Regions from separate parts of the Kribbella sp. WER1 genome, predicted to be linked through region 2. Evidence: riboswitches for the same ligand, from Rfam matches in the RefSeq annotation. Region 2 holds a riboswitch; each other region holds the start of a gene.
The links. A riboswitch is a leader RNA that binds a small molecule or an ion and turns the genes downstream of it on or off. The one in region 2 is predicted to bind cyclic di-AMP.

Region 1: linked by a shared signal. The riboswitch ahead of ACXJJ3_RS18905 (CBM96 family carbohydrate-binding protein) and the one ahead of ACXJJ3_RS42315 (hypothetical protein) in region 2 are both predicted to bind cyclic di-AMP.
Region 3: linked by a shared signal. The riboswitch ahead of ACXJJ3_RS18955 (C40 family peptidase) and the one ahead of ACXJJ3_RS42315 (hypothetical protein) in region 2 are both predicted to bind cyclic di-AMP.

What each region holds. Positions count from the first base shown of each region.
Region 1 covers NZ_CM135186.1:3,931,353-3,933,612, forward strand. The annotation lists gene ACXJJ3_RS18900 (phosphotransferase family protein) at 1-657, opposite strand, end outside; cyclic di-AMP (ydaO/yuaA leader) riboswitch at 955-1,148, shown strand; gene ACXJJ3_RS18905 (CBM96 family carbohydrate-binding protein) at 1,240-2,260, shown strand, end outside.
Region 2 covers NZ_JBSZTA010000002.1:58,890-61,149, forward strand. The annotation lists gene ACXJJ3_RS42310 (hypothetical protein) at 1-130, opposite strand, end outside; cyclic di-AMP (ydaO/yuaA leader) riboswitch at 721-878, shown strand; gene ACXJJ3_RS42315 (hypothetical protein) at 1,075-2,247, shown strand.
Region 3 covers NZ_CM135186.1:3,941,853-3,944,112, forward strand. The annotation lists gene ACXJJ3_RS18950 (threo-3-hydroxy-L-aspartate ammonia-lyase) at 1-577, shown strand, start outside; cyclic di-AMP (ydaO/yuaA leader) riboswitch at 855-1,023, shown strand; gene ACXJJ3_RS18955 (C40 family peptidase) at 1,023-1,877, shown strand; gene ACXJJ3_RS18960 (hypothetical protein) at 2,061-2,260, shown strand, end outside.

The DNA.
Region 1 (2,260 bases), on a different replicon from region 2:
GCGCAGGGACCACCAGGCGTGGATCACGTCGAGGTCTACGGATGCGCCGTAGCCGGTGAGTACGTCGTTGAGGTGGTTCTGGTGGGCGACCGTCAGGCTGGCCAGGTCGTAGAGGGGATCGCCGCCGCCGGCTTCGGACCAGTCGATGATGCCGGTGATTTTGTTGCCCTCGGCGAAGACATGGGCGATGTGGAGGTCGCCGTGGGTGAAGGTGGGCGTCCAGGGGCGGAGGGCGGTTTCGGCCAGGTCGCGGTTGTGGGTGACGAGGGCGACGGGGAGTACGTCGGCGGCGATCAACCGCTCGCATTCGCGGTCGAGGTCCGTCGTGAGTTCGTCGAGCGGGCGGCCGGCTCGACCGCGCCACGGTGGTGCGGGTACGTCGTGCAGCACGCGGAGGGCGGCGCCTGCCGCGGCCCACGCTCCGGGGGAAGCGGTCGACGGCCGGCCGATCCGGCCGAGCACGGTGCCCGGTACCGCCGACAGCGCCAGCACGGGTGGCTCTCGCCACAGGACGTTCGGGGTGGGCACCGGCGCCAGGCTCATCGCCTCCACCTCGCGGTCGATCCGCGCCCGGTCGGGGTCGACCTTCAGGAACAGGTCGCCGACGCGCACGGTCGCGCGCTCGGTATGGGCGGCTACGACTCGGACCTCGCTCACGGACCCCCACTATGACGGCGAAACCGTCCGGAATGCGAAGGAATTCAGGGGGTTCGGCCGGGACGGACTGTCACAGGCAGTACGCCCCGGCATCCGATTATCGGGGTGGTACGACGGACCGTGGTGTGCCGAGTGGGACGGGGCCGTGGACGTCGTCACACTGCGCCGATCGGCCGGTCGAATCGTCACGAACAGTGGCCGCGTTACGGGTTTGAGACCTCGCCAAAAGTGTGCGTATGCTCTGGCCTGCGCTTCGGGACTGGGGACCGGATGCCGTCAGAGCAAGGACCACCCCGCCGACCCGCAACGCCGAGTTCCGCCCTCCGGGTCGGTGGCCCCTCCCACAGCATCCGAGGGCGGAAGTGGGGAACCCAGGTTCTCCGGACCGGCCGTGTGCTGCGGCCTGTCCTCGGGGCGAAGTCGCACCAGCGACCGGGCATCTTCCGGCCCGAGCCCGACAGCTAACCTCACAGGCGTGCAGGAAGGACTGTCCCCATGCGGGATGCATTCTCGGCACGACATCGCGCCGCTGATTCCTCCGGTGGAACGCGACAACCGGCCGCGAAGGCCCACCGCCGCGCAGTGATCCCTGTCGTCGCGGGCCTCTCGCTGCTCGCCACCACCGCCGGGATCGGCGCGGCGATCGCCGCCGACAACTCCTCGTCGCCGGTCAGACTCACCGCCGACAGCACCCCTTCTCCGGTCAGCCTCACCGCGACCGCCGACACCTACGTACAGGTCGGGTCAACGTCCCGGAAGTACGGCCGATCCACCCGCCTGGTCGTGAAGCGGAACCAGTCGACCAGCCTCGTCCGGTACGTCGTACCTCCGGTGGCGCCCGGCTACGAACGGAAGGCCACGCTCGTACTGCACCGCATGACCACGAGCAGCCCGGCGAAGATCGCGGTGTCGAACGTGTCGGGCCGATGGAGCGAATCCACCACCTACGCGAACGCGCCTCGGCCGGGTACTCCGTTCGCGACCGCGGCGGACGACGGCCGGTCGACGCAGCTGCGGATCGACGTGTCGAAGGGCATCACCGCCGCCGGCGAGCTGAACCTCGCGCTGACCCAACCGGTCGGTACTGCGGCCACCGTCTACGGTTCGCGCGAGGCCGGGGCGAAGCAGACCAGGCTGGAGATCGCCTACGTCCGCGCGGGCACCGGCCCGACGACATCTCACAGCTCGACGCCGACGAGCGCGGGACCGACCGGATCGCCGACAACAACGAGTACGCCGACCCAGTCCCCGACGTCCACGCCGACCACCGCCTCACCCAGCACCCCGGCTGCCTCGAACAGTACCCCGACCGCCTCTCCGAGCACGCCGGGTACGCCGAGCACACCGCCGAGCACACCGCCGACCACGACCCCGCCGGCGACCCCGACGACGACCGAACTCGCGCCGTCCTGGAGTCCGACCGGTTCGCACCGGCTGACGTTCGACGACGAGTTCAGCGGCACCGCGGTCGACACCACGAAGTGGGAGACCGGCTGGTTCAAGGAAGGCATCTCGGACGGCGTCAACAGCGACAACCTCCAGTGCTACGACAGCAAGCAGGTCACCGAGTCGGGCGGCTTCCTCAACCTGACTCTCGCGCAGC
Region 2 (2,260 bases):
TTCCCCAGAGCACTCCGAGGGCGGTGAAGGCGCTGGCGATGATGCTGTCGGGGTCGTCGGTCATCAGCGCGCCGCGGAGGAAGCCGAGGGACTGGGCTGCACGGGCATACCGTTCGGCGGTGGTGGTCATCGGGACAGTGCTCCGCTCCTGCCTGGCGTGGGTGTCGACGCTCTGGTTTGGCCGACTGTTCGGCTCCCCGCCTGGCACGGAACGTCTCACCCGTAAGCGGCTGCGGAGCAGCCGCCGACGGGCGGTGTGCGTGGGCGGAGCGCAGCGGAGAACACGCGCATCCGCCGGGGGCGACGGCGGTTGCGGAGCAGACGTGTCGGGTCAGACTGGAGGGTCAGGAGGGGGGGTACTGCAGTACTGCGCCGACGAAGTCGGCACCACCCGGCCGCAGGCCGGCCACGTCCGAGCGGATCCGCGGGATCGTCCGCGCCGCCCGGCTCTTCCACCGCCGACGCCGCCGGCCCGGACGGCAGGTTCCGCCGAGATCCGCTCGACGCGACACTAACCAGGCCGGTCTGGTTCGCTGCGGCGATGGAGCACATCCGAACGTCTCGCCGGGCGCACCGCACCTGCCCACCGCGGGATCGACGACACGCGGCGGTCCTTGTGGATAAGGGTTTTGGCGCATCCGCGCGGACGTCGTACATTCATGGGTGGTTCACCGATCCCGACGAACCGCGTGCTGGTCAACGCCGAGCGCTGCCGGGCCATCCACGCATCAGCCGAACGTACGGCAGTGGTGGAGGACCCAGGAAGTTGGGCCGTGGCCGGCAGTTGCCGGGGCCCTGGGGTGGTAGTCCGCGGGAGCGGACCGGGCCGACTCTCAGCCCGAGCCCGACAGCTAACTTCGCAGGCGTCGAGAGTTCCAGCATGTCCAGTTCCGGATCTCCGGGCGGCCCTGCGCTGCCTGACGCCAGCCGCAGGCCGCTCGCCGCGTCAGCCGGCCTCGCGAGCCGCCGCGCGCGCTCGGCTGCCCTGATCCGGATCTGGCAGCGGGCGGCAGCTGGGAGCCCTGGGCAAAGAAACCTCTACATACGCTCTCCGCGCAGGGAGCAAACGTAAAAATGAGCCCCAAGGAGACCTCCGGGCACGGCGCTGGACACGCCCGGAGCAAGAACGACTGGCTCCAGCTGGCGCGCCAAGCCGTCCTGGACCTCCTCGATGACGAGCTGGCGGTCGCGCACGCCGAGCTCGAGGCGCGCCTGTGCGAGCGGGGCGTCGTCTACAACGAGCAGCACGACTGGCTGCACTCCCACATCGTCACCGAGGCCGTCCAAGGCCTGCGGGCACTGCACGCGCTCGACGAGGTGACCCACAAGACCAAGGGCAACCGGGTCGTGAAGCTCCTGGTGCCGGCCGATCGGCGTCGGCGGGAGACCGCAATCAACCGAGCCGTCGCGCGCAAAGGCCAGCTGTACGGGCGGTTCTTCGCAGTGTCGACCACCTCGGGCGACGCCGGCGAGGCGGTGCTGCGCCACTCGCTGTCCATTGCCGGAACCCATCTCATCCCGATGGAGCCCGGTTTCGGCGAGGTCCGCAACGTCATGGGCGTCAAGCTGTACGGCGCACTGGACTCCGGCGCCTGGCTGCACTCGATCGACCCGGCCACCGGCCTGCCGCGGCTGCCGTTCGCGCTCCCGATGGAGATGAAGAACCGCCGGCAGTGGTTCTACCCGATCCACAAGGAGGTGTACCAGCTCCTCGGCAAGGCCGCGGCCCTGCAGATGCAGCACCCGGCCCAGCCGATGGTGCCGATCTTCGTCTGCCGGCGGGCGCACCCGTGGTTGGGCTGGATGGCCAAGGATCTCGGGTTCCTCCTGCACACCACCCGCCGCCAGTTCGCGACGCTGCCGCACAAGATGACCGGCAAGCTGTTCGAGGAGCTGCGCACCGACCTGAGCCTGGCCGACCTGACCCTGGTCACCGAGGACTCGCTGCCCAGCATCCAGCAGTTCTTCCGCGAGACGATCATCAAGCAGGCCGCCCGGGCGGCACCGCGGTGGGCCGCGGCCGCGGCGACCGTCGCCCCGTACGCGGGCAAGCTCCGGACGGAGAACGTCCCGCCGGGGGACCGGCTCGACCTGGTCCGCGAGCTCCGGCAGGAGCTCGAGTGGGAGATGCCGAAGGCCGGCTTCAAAGAGCCGCTGCTGTCGTGGTCGTTGCCCGACCAGGAAGAGTGGCAGGATCTCACCCCCGACGCGGAGGAGTGGGACGACGACGAGCAGGCGCCCTTCTGACCCTGGCCTCGTC
Region 3 (2,260 bases), on a different replicon from region 2:
GCTGGCGCAGGAGCTGGCGGCGGACCGCGGGCGGACGCTGATCCCGCCGTACGACCACTGCGACGTGATGGCCGGGCAGGGCACGGTCGCGCTCGAGCTGATCGAGGAGGTCGGGCATCTCGGCGCGCTGCTGGTCCCGGTCGGGGGCGGCGGGCTGATGGCCGGCTGCGCGACCGCGGCGACATTGATGTCGCCGGGGATCCGGATGATCGGCGTCGAGCCGGCCGCTGGCGACGACCACGCCCGGTCGCTGGCGGCCGGCGAGCGGGTGCGGATCGACGTACCGCGGACGATCGCGGACGGGCAGGCGGTCGAGTCGCCGGGCGAGCTGACGTTCGCGGTGAACCGGCGGCTGGTGGAGTCGTTCGAGCTGGTCAGCGACGCGGAGATCGTGGCGGCGATGGCGTTCGCGTTCGAGCGGCTGAAGATCGTCCTCGAGCCGAGCGGGGCCAGCGCGCTGGCGGCGTTGCTGGCCGGGCGGATCCACGGGCTGCCGGAGCGCGTCGGAGTGGTGCTGTCCGGCGGGAACGTCGGCCTGGAGCGCTTCCTGGAATTGCTGAAAACTCAAGAACTTTAGGGTGCCCTGAGCACGTTCTGTGCCCGTTGTCACAGAAAGCCACCGGCGAATGTGACCGAGGACACATCGAATCGCTCAGTGGGCGCCTGAGCCCCGCTCGGACGCGCTCAGGACACCTGGTGTTCATCCACACTTGCTGACCCGTCAGAGGACCGTTGAGGGCCTTTTGAGAACGACTTTGTGGATTGAAGGGTTTGCGTCGTGATCGTTCTGTTATACAGTCGTCGGCGGTTCGGTAACCAACACGAACCGCACACGAGTCAACGCCGAGCTCCGCCAGGCTCGTGTGCTCCCCTCGAATACCAATGGCGGAGGTGGGGGACCCAGGAAGTTGGGTCTCGACCGTGAGTGGTCGAAACCCTGGGGTGAAGTCCGCGGGAGCGGACCGGGCTATGAATCCCAGCCCGAACCCGACAGCTAACTTCACAGGCGTCGGGAGACAACCATGCCCGTCACTGCCCGACGGACGACGCTTTCGCGCGCCGTCACCGCTGAGACCAGTACCGACCGGCCCGTCGGCCGGACCCTGGCGAAGCACCGCAAGACCAGCAAGTCCGGTGCGCCCCGCGCCGCAGCCGCCGTCCTCACGGTCGGTCTCGCTGTCGGTGGTGGAGCCGCGCTGAGCATCGGCGCCACCCCCGCGACCGCGTCCGCGGCCGCCATGACCGCCGCCCAGCAGCGGGGTCACACGAGCATCCCGAGCCGGCCGCTGCTCCGGAAGGGCGACTCCGGCCCGACCGTGAAGTACGTCCAGAAGGCCCTGCACCTGGGACCGGACGGCTACTTCGGCAACAGCACCGTCGCGGTGCTGAAGAAGTTCCAGACGTCCTGGGGCCTCAAGGCCACCGGCTACACCGACAAGAACACCTGGGGCCGGCTGACCTGGGCCGCGAAGCACAAGGTGCTCTACGGCAACCACGGTGCGAGCTCGGCCTCGGCCGCCGTCGGTACGTTCCGGACCAAGGTGCTCAAGGAAGCCGCCAAGCTCAAGGGCACGCCGTACCGCTACGGCGGCACGAGCACCAGCGGCTTCGACTGCTCCGGCTACACCGGCTACGTGTACAAGTACGCCGGGCACAAGCTGCCCCGCACGTCGCGTCAGCAGTACGCCGCGACCAAGCACATCAGCCGCAGCGCCGCCAAGCCGGGCGACCTGGTGTTCTTCCACAACGGTGGCGGCGGTGTGTACCACGTCGGCATCTACGCGGGCGGGAACATGCTGTGGCAGGCCTCGAAGCCGGGACGTCCGGTGGCCAAGTCGAAGATCTGGAGCAGCAGCGTCTCCTTCGGGCGCGTCTGATCCCTGACCGGCGGCCGCCCTGCCCCCATCGGGCGCCGCCGGTCGTCAGCGTCCCTCCCCCAGGCACGCTGGCTTCCGAAACCGGCCCGGGCCGTCGCCCCCACCCCTCCGACGGTCCTGGCCGGTTTCCTTTTGTTCACCCGCGGCTCCTACGCTGACCGCTCTTCGACAGCGGAGGCGTGCGTGAAGCGACTGGTGATAGCGCTCTGGGCCGTCTCGATCGGCCTCAGCACTTACGCCTACACGCGGGCACTCGTGGAGCGGTCACACGAAACCGGCAAGTCCCAGCTCCGGGTCTTCCTCACGTCCGGTGACGAGATGGTCATCTGGCACCAAGCCCCGGGCTGGTTCTACCCGGTGCTCTGGCCCCTCTCGATCCTTAC